Regions from separate parts of the Streptomyces sp. NPDC057682 genome, predicted to be linked through region 1. Evidence: riboswitches for the same ligand, from Rfam matches in the RefSeq annotation. Region 1 holds a riboswitch; the other holds the start of a gene.
The links. A riboswitch is a leader RNA that binds a small molecule or an ion and turns the genes downstream of it on or off. The one in region 1 is predicted to bind cyclic di-AMP.
Positions count from the first base shown of each region.

Region 2: another riboswitch for cyclic di-AMP. It lies ahead of ACFVDM_RS17250 (NlpC/P60 family protein); the one in region 1 lies ahead of ACFVDM_RS32930 (transglycosylase family protein).

Region 1 covers NZ_JBHVIN010000022.1:106,224-110,531, forward strand. Annotated here, with positions in the region: gene eno (phosphopyruvate hydratase) at 1-261, opposite strand, end outside; gene ACFVDM_RS32930 (transglycosylase family protein) at 549-1,292, opposite strand; cyclic di-AMP (ydaO/yuaA leader) riboswitch at 1,297-1,466, opposite strand; gene ACFVDM_RS32935 (transglycosylase family protein) at 1,768-2,763, opposite strand; gene ACFVDM_RS32940 (cytochrome P450) at 2,877-4,187, opposite strand; gene ACFVDM_RS32945 (nucleoside triphosphate pyrophosphohydrolase) at 4,240-4,308, opposite strand, start outside.
Region 2 covers NZ_JBHVIN010000008.1:241,910-246,217, reverse strand. Annotated here, with positions in the region: gene ACFVDM_RS17255 (hypothetical protein) at 305-658, shown strand; gene ACFVDM_RS17250 (NlpC/P60 family protein) at 725-1,903, opposite strand; cyclic di-AMP (ydaO/yuaA leader) riboswitch at 1,902-2,068, opposite strand; gene pcrA (DNA helicase PcrA) at 2,326-4,308, shown strand, end outside.

The DNA.
Region 1 (4,308 bases):
CTGCTCGGTGGCGTCGTAGCCGACCAGCTCCGGGCCGATCTGCTCGATGACGGCGAGGACGGCCTTCTCGACGCCCTTGCCCTGGTAGCGGTTGGGGTCTCCGTCGCGAAGCTCGATGGCCTCGAAGGCACCGGTGGAGGCGCCGGACGGAACGGCAGCACGGCCGGTGCTGCCGTCGTCGAGGCCGACCTCGACCTCGACCGTGGGGTTTCCGCGGGAGTCGAGGATTTCCCGGGCTACGACGACGTCGATGGACGGCACGAGGCATCTCCTTCTGGGATATGACGCTTGGGGTGCGGGGCCACGTGGGCCTTGCGACAAGAGCCTAACCGGCCCGGCGGCCTGCGTCGGCCGACCGCCCGACCCCTGGGACGAAAAAGGACCCAAGGGCATGCACAACGGGACGAAAGGGCAGAAATTTACTGACTGGTAACTACAACAGTTGAACGGTCCCCGGCCCGAACGAGCGGACCCCGGCCCGGCACGCACGGGGGGAGGGTGCGCGCCGGGCCGGGGCGTCCGGAGTCAGCGACGAGGAGGGATCGCGACTACTTGGTCAGGTGGAGCTGCTGGCCCGGGTAGATCAGGTCGGCGTCCTTGACGATGTCCTTGTTCAGCTCGAACAGGGCCTGCCAGCCGCCCTCGACGTCATGGGCGGCGGCGATCTCGCTCAGCGAGTCGCCGGTGACGACCTTGTACTCGCCGTCACCCTTGGCGACCTTCTGGCCGGTCGGGGTGGTGACGGTCTTCGCGGCCTTCTTCGGCTCGCTCTTCGCCGGGGCGGGGGTGCGGTCCGAGCGGTTGGTGGCCGGGGCCTCGGTGCGCTCGGCCTGCTTCTGGGGCGCGGCCTCCTGCTTGGGGGCCTGCTCGGTCTTGGCGGCGGAGGAGCCGGTGTCGACGCCCGGGTCGACACCGTCGTTGGTCAGGTTGCCGGCACCGGCGCAGGCCCAGGCGCCCGGACCCTGGAGGGCGAGGAGCTTCTCGGCGGTGGCGATCTGCTGGGCCTTGGTGGCCAGGTCGGCACGGGGCGCGTACTGGGTACCGCCGGCGGCGGCCCAGCTGGACTGGGAGAACTGCAGGCCGCCGTAGTAGCCGTTGCCGGTGTTGATGGACCAGTTGCCACCGGACTCGCACTGGGCGACGGCGTCCCAGGTGGCCACCGAGGCGGCGGAGGCACCGGTCGCGCCCATCAGCGGGACGGCGACGGCGGCACCGGCGACACCGGCGAGCGTGGCGATCCGGACGGCCTTGGAGGGGCGGCGGTGCTTGTTGGCCTTGCGGTTGAGCAGCATCGAGTCTTCTCCTCACCGACGCCTGCGAGGTGAGCTGTCGGGTTCGGGCCTAGTGAGTTGCCCGGTCGCACGTCCTAGCGTGCGACTTCACCCCAAGCCGGTCCCGGCGTCCTGCGACGTCCGGCTCCGGCGCCTACCTGGGTCCCCCGCTCCTGCCTACGGCGCTTTCGCGTCTGTTCCCTCCGACCGACGGCAGGATTCGGCGTGACGGTCGACGGGGCCCGCGGTGCGAGCGGTTCAGACCGTAAACACACCCAACCCCGACATTCAAAGACGGACATACCGGAAAAACATCCCTTACTTGCATCTGACAAACCTACATTTGCGCAGGTCGGAACGGATGCGACGGGACCTCCCGGACACAACACGCCAGTTCACGCAAAGAGACCTATGTCTCACTTGGTCGAAAGTGGGACATAGGCCTCTGAACTACCCCGGAATCCGGGGCTTTTTCAGCCGGTGGACCGGGCCGGACTCACTCGGCCGGTGCACCGAGGTCGAGGCTCTGGCCAGGCAGGATCAGGTCGGGGTCGGAGCCGATCTCGTCCTTGTTGGTCTCGTAGAGCGCCGTCCAGCCGCCGGGCAGCTCGTGCTCCTGCGCGATCGCCCAGAGGTTGTCGCCGGTCCGGACGGTGTACGTGCCGTCGGCCGTCGCGACCCCGGCGTCGCGGGCACCGGTCGTGCCGCGCGAGGTGTGCCGCCCCGTGTCGCGGTCCCCGTCGGTGCCGGTCCGCCGGGTCTCCTCGGGTGCGGGCGCGCCGCGGTGCTTGCCGCCCTGCCCGCTGTTCCCGGCCTGCTCCCCGTCGCCCCGCGCCGCGCCGGAGGCGTCCGCCCCCGAGGCGTCCCGCGCGTCCCCGGCCCCGGCCGACGGCGTCGCCGACGGGGAGGCGGAGGCGTCCGGCTTGGCGTGCTTGCCGCGCGAGGCGTCCGCGCCCTCGCCCTTGCCGCCGTTGCCGCCCTGGTCGCCCTTGCCGTCCGCGGAGGCGTCGCCCGTGGCCCCGGCCTCCGCCGAGGGGTCGGCGCTCGCGCTGCCGGACGGGTCGGCGGAGGGCTGGTCGGACGGGAGGCCGCCCGGGTCCACCCCCGGCAGGCCGGTGTCCGTGGCGAGCCCGGAGACGACCGCGCAACTGGGCCACGCCTTCGGGCCCCGGTCCGCCAGCACCTTCTCGGCGACGGCGATCTGCTGCGAGCGGCTGGCGAGGTCGGCGCGCTCGGCGTAGGACTCGCCGCCGTACGCCTTCCAGAGCTCCGGGGAGAACTGGAGGCCGCCGTAGGAGCCGTTGCCGAGGTCGGCGCTCCACATCCCGCCGCTCTCGCACTCGGCCACCCGGTCCCAGGTCGAGGCGTCCGCCGCGTGGGCGCCCGCGGCGCCGAGCAGCGGGATGGCGATGGCCGAGCCGGTCACGCCTGCGGCGACGACGATGGCGGGAGCCTGTCGGGGACGACGGTGCCTGCCGTTCGCGGAGCCCATGGGGATGCCTTCCGTGTGACGGGTGGGTCGAACGGTGAACCTAGCGGGACTCGAACGGATGTCACAAGTCGATGCAGCGCAGATCACGCCGACATCACAGAGTTGACAGAAAGTCACCTTCCGCCCGTGCCCGCTTCCGGACCGAACTCGACCGGAAGTGTGCGCAGTCCGCGCATGATCAGCCCGCCACGCCAGCGCAAATCGGCTGATTCCCCGGCAAGCCGGAGGTCCGGCAGGCGTTTCAGCAGCGTGGCGAGGGCCGTCTGGCCCTCCAGCCGGGCGAGCGGGGCCCCGAGGCAGTAGTGGATGCCGTGCCCGTACCCCAGGTGCGGGTTGTCACGCCGCGCGAGGTCCAGCGTGTCCGGCCCCTCGAAGCGCGCCGGGTCCCGGTCGGCGGCGGCCAGCACCACGAGCACCGGATCGCCCTCGGCCACCCGCTGCCCGCCGATGGTCAGCGCCTCGGTGGCGTACCGCCAGGTCGCCAGCTCCACCGGCCCGTCGTACCGCAGCAGTTCCTCGATCCCGGTCGCCAGCAGCTCCGTCTCCCCCGCGGCCAGCGAACGCTGGAGCCGGGCGCGCTGCTCCGGATGGCCGAGCAGGGTGTGGACCCCGTTCCCGATCAGGTTCACGGTCGTCTCGAACCCCGCGAACAACAGGATGAAGGCCATCGCGGCGGCCTCGTTCTCCGTCAGGTGCTCGCCGTGGTCGCTCGCCCGGATGAGCCCCGAGATCAGGTCGTCGCCCGGGTCCTCGCGCTTGCGGTGGATCAGTTCCAGGAGGTAGTTCCGCATCTTCTTCACGGAACGCGCCACCCCGCCGCGCGGCCCACCGCCGTGGCGGATCATCATGCCCGCCCAGTCCCGGAAGTCGTCCTGGTCCTCGGGCGGCACGCCCAGCAGGTCGCAGATCGCGTAGATGGGGAGCGGGAAGGCGAACTCGTGGATCAGGTCCGCCTCCCCCTTCGCGGCGAAGCCGTCGATCAGCCGGTCCGTCAGCTCCTGGACGCGGGGCGCGAACGCGGCGACCCGGCGCGGGGTGAACGCCTTGGAGACGAGCCGGCGCAGCCGGGTGTGGTCGGGCGGGTCGATGTTCAGCAGATGCGTCATCAGCTCCGCCTTGCGCTCCCCCGGGATGCCCGTCTTCCCCTTGGCCTGGGCGGACCCGGCGTGGTGGGCCGGGTTCTTGGAGAGCCGGGCGTCGGCGAGCGCCTGCCGGGCGTCCGCGTACCGCGTCACCAGCCAGGCCTCGACGCCGCTGGGCAGCGTGGTGCGGTGCACGGGGCTGTGCGTACGCAGCCAGGCGTACGCGGGGTACGGATCGGTCGCGAACTCCCAGGTGAAGAGTTCGGGCGCGGGCGGGACGGTGGTGTCGGACCCGCCGTGGGCGGGGCATCCGGGCGGGGCGTCGGCGGGGTGGTCGTTCACCCCCCGACGTTATCCGCTGCCCGGGACGAGGCCTCCGGGCCCTCCGCGGCCCCTACTCCGCGCCGTCCGCGCTCTCCTCACCGTCCGCGCCGTCCACGCCCTCCGCGGCGCGGATGGCGTC
Region 2 (4,308 bases), on a different contig from region 1:
CCGCCGCTCCCGCGGGGGACCGCGCACAGGGGGTGCGGCCCGCCGCGGGACCCGGCGGGGCGACCGCCGGCGCACCGCCCCGCACGGGGGCCGGTGGTGGGGGGTCACCTGGACGGGACGCTAAACCCGGGGCACGGGCAGGAGTTGTAATGACCGCTATTGTCTGAATTTGGCGTTGCGTTGTTCCTTGATGACCGGAAATACCGCACCAGAGTCAGGCAATTCGTGCATCCTCCGGTCAAACGGTCAGGAAGGCCCACCTGGCTGCCGGGTGCTGGTATGGGCGCGGCTAGGCTGCGGAGCCATGCGCGTACTCATCGATGTCTTCGTCGCCCTGCACATCATCGGCATCGCCTCCCTGCTGGGCGGATTCCTCACCCAGATGAAGGCCATGGGGGCCGGCACGGCGCGGTTCGTCCCGGCGATGCTGCACGGTGCGCTGACCATGCTCGTCACCGGGATCGCCCTCGTCGGGCTCGACCAGGCCGACGACCACCCGGTGAACAACGTGAAGATCGGCATCAAGCTGCTGATCCTGGTCGTCATCCTCGGGATCGTGTACGTCAAGCGCGACGAGGAGAAGGTCGACAAGGGCCTCTTCGCCGCCGTCGGCGGACTGACCGTCGTCAACATCTTCATCGCCACGCTCTGGACCTGAGCGCCGAGACGCCGAGGGGCCGGTCCGTTCACGGGCCGGCCCCTCGGCGTCTCGGACGCGGACCCGTCAGGCCGGGCGCACGCTTCCGTAGATCGGCATGTAGTAGATCGACTCCTCGCGCACGTTCGCCCCGGGCTTCGGCGCGTGGATCATCATGCCGTCGCCCTTGTAGATGCCGACGTGACTGATGTCGTCGTAGAAGAAGACCAGGTCACCGGGGCGCAGATCCGCCGTGGCGACCCGGGTGCCGATGTTCACCTGGTCCCAGGTGGTCCGCGGGATGTCGACCCCGGCGGCCTTCCACGCGGCCTGGGTCAGCCCCGAGCAGTCGTACGAGGCGGGGCCGGTCGCCCCCCACACGTACGGCTTGCCCATCTGGGCCTCGGCGAACGCCATGACCTTGTCGGCCTTCGTCGTGGCGCTGCTGTCCGAGCCGGTGCCCGTACCGGTTCCGGTGCCGCTGCCCGCGTCCGTGCCGCCGCCGCTCTGCTTGGCGGCCTCGGCTGCCTCCTCGGCCTTGCGGTCGGCCTCGGCCTTCGCGGCGGCCTGCTTCTTCGCCAGCTCCGCGGCCTTGCGCTTGGCCTCGGCCTCCTTCTTCCGCTCCAGCTCGGCCAGCCGCGCCTTCTCCTCGGCGGTCAGCTTCGACAGCAGCGTCCGGGCCTCGGACAGCTTCGTCTGGACGGCCTGCTTGCTGGTCCGCAGCGCCGCCTGGGACTCGGTGAGCGTCTCCAGGCTCTTCACGGCCTCGGCCCGCTGCTTGGACGCCTTCGCCTGCTGCGTACGGAAGTCCGAGACCGCCTTGGTCTGGCGCTCGGTCATCCGGTCCATGAGGTGGTTCTGGTCGAAGAACGACTGCGGGTCGTCGGCCAGGAAGAACGTGGCGGTCGGCGCGAGGGCGCCGCCCCGGTACTGGGCGGCGGCATAGGTGCCGAGCGTCCTGCGGGCCTCGTTGAGCTTCTCGGTCCGCTTGGCGACGTCGTCCAGGAGCGTGTCCACCTTGGACTTCTGGGCGGCGGTCGACTCCTTCGCCTGGTTGTACTGCTGGGTCGCGGTCCCCGCCTGCCGGTAGAGGTCGTCGACCTTCTTCTGGACGTCCTCGATGCTCGGCTTGGGGGCCGGCGCGGCCAGCGCGCTCTGCGACGACAGCAGGGTCACGGACGCGAGAGCGGCGGTCGTGATCCCGACGGCGGGGCCGGTGGTGCGCACCCGGGTGCGCGGTTTGCGATGCGACGCCAAGGTCTGCATCTCCTTCCGTGGACCGCCTACCGGGTTAGCTGTCGGGTTCGGGCGGAACGGAAGGCTGCCCTACGGTCCAGGTGGGGGTTGCGGACCGATTCACCCCGGTGCTTCGTGTGGGTCCCCGGTTCCGGGCGCCTCGTGCGCGCAGCCCGGATTCGGCGTGGCCGCCCGCTCGGCGTGGATCGCCTCTGGGGGTACGGGCCGCCCGACGGAGCACGCTAGCCAACTCATGGTGCCCCTGTGAAGGTTGGTGTTCGATATGCCCGATACGTTTTTGTGACCTTGCCGGATCGGGGTGCCGGGGGTGCCTCCGACCGGCGTTTCCCTTACCGGGAGCGGCCCGACGGTCGCCCTGCGTATCGGGCGAAGGTGAGCTGTTCACCACTCCGCCCCCACCTGTCAGTGCGCCCGCCTAGACTCGTACAGCGATGAGCAGCCTCTTTGACGACAGCTTCCTGGCCGGCCTCCAGCAACCGGAGGAAGGGCCCCCGCCGCCCCCCGAGGACTCCGCGCCCGAAGAGGTGCCGGAGGACCTCTTCGCGGGCGTGTACGACGGGCCCCCGCCGCCCCGCGAGGCGTACTACCGGGACGGCGCCCACCGCCCCGTCATCGACGCCGCCGCACTGCTCGACGGGCTGAACACCGAGCAGCGCGCCGCCGTGGTGCACTCCGGTTCCCCGCTGCTCATCGTCGCCGGGGCCGGCTCCGGCAAGACCCGGGTGCTGACCCACCGCATCGCCCATCTGCTGGCCGAGCGCGGGGTGCACCCGGGCCAGATCCTCGCGATCACCTTCACCAACAAGGCCGCGGGCGAGATGAAGGAGCGCGTCGAACAGCTCGTCGGGCCCCGGGCCAACGCCATGTGGGTCATGACCTTCCACAGCGCCTGCGTCCGCATCCTGCGCCGGGAGTCGAAGAAGCTCGGCTTCACGTCCTCGTTCTCGATCTACGACGCCGCCGACTCCAAGCGCCTGATGGCCCTGGTCTGCCGCGACCTGGACCTCGACCCCAAGCGCTTCCCGCCGAAGTCGTTCACGGCGAAGGTCTCGAACCTGAAGAACGAGCTGATCGACGAGGAGACCTTCGCCGGCCAGGCCGCCGACGGCTTCGAGAAGACCCTCGCCCAGGCCTACACGCTGTACCAGGCCCGGCTGCGCGAGGCCAACGCGCTGGACTTCGACGACATCATCATGACGACGGTCCACCTGCTCCAGGCGTTCCCCGACGTCGCCGAGCACTACCGCCGCCGCTTCCGCCACGTCCTCGTCGACGAGTACCAGGACACCAACCACGCGCAGTACACCCTCGTACGGGAGCTGGTCGGCCCCACGGGCCCCGACGACGCCCCCGGCGAGCTGTGCGTCGTGGGTGACGCGGACCAGTCGATCTACGCCTTCCGCGGCGCCACCATCCGCAACATCCTCCAGTTCGAGGAGGACTACCCGGACGCGACCACCATCCTGCTGGAGCAGAACTACCGCTCCACGCAGACGATCCTCTCCGCGGCCAACGCGGTCATCGAGCGCAACGAGAGCCGCCGTCCCAAGAACCTCTGGACCAAGGCCGGCACCGGCGCCCGGATCACCGGCTACGTCGCGGACACCGAGCACGACGAGGCCCAGTTCGTCGCCGACGAGATCGACCGGCTGACCGACACGGACGAGGCGAAGGCCGGCGACGTCGCCGTCTTCTACCGGACCAACGCGCAGTCCCGTGTCTTCGAGGAGATCTTCATCCGCGTCGGCCTGCCCTACAAGGTCGTCGGCGGCGTGCGCTTCTACGAGCGCAAGGAGGTCCGGGACGTCCTGGCCTACCTCCGGGTCCTCGCCAACCCCGAGGACACCGTCCCGCTGCGGCGCATCCTCAACGTCCCCAAGCGCGGCATCGGCGACCGCGCCGAGGCCATGATCGACGCCCTCTCCCTGCGCGAGAAGATCTCCTTCCCGCAGGCGCTGCGCCGGGTCGACGAGGCGTACGGGATGGCCGCGCGCTCGGCCAACGCCGTCAAGCGGTTCAACACGCTGATGGAGGAGCTGCGCACGATCGTCGAGTCCGGCGCCGGACCCGCCGTCGTGCTGGAGGCCGTGCTGGAGCGTACGGGCTATCTCGCCGAACTCCAGGCCTCCACCGACCCCCAGGACGAGACCCGTATCGAGAACCTCCAGGAACTCGCCGCCGTCGCCCTCGAATTCGAGCAGGAGCGCGGCGAGGAGGAGGGCGCGGGCACCCTGGCGGAGTTCCTGGAGAAGGTCGCGCTCGTCGCCGACTCCGACCAGATCCCGGACGAGGACACCGACGGCTCCGGCGTCATCACCCTGATGACCCTGCACACCGCCAAGGGCCTCGAATTCCCGGTGGTCTTCCTCACCGGCATGGAGGACGGCGTCTTCCCGCACATGAGGGCCCTCGGC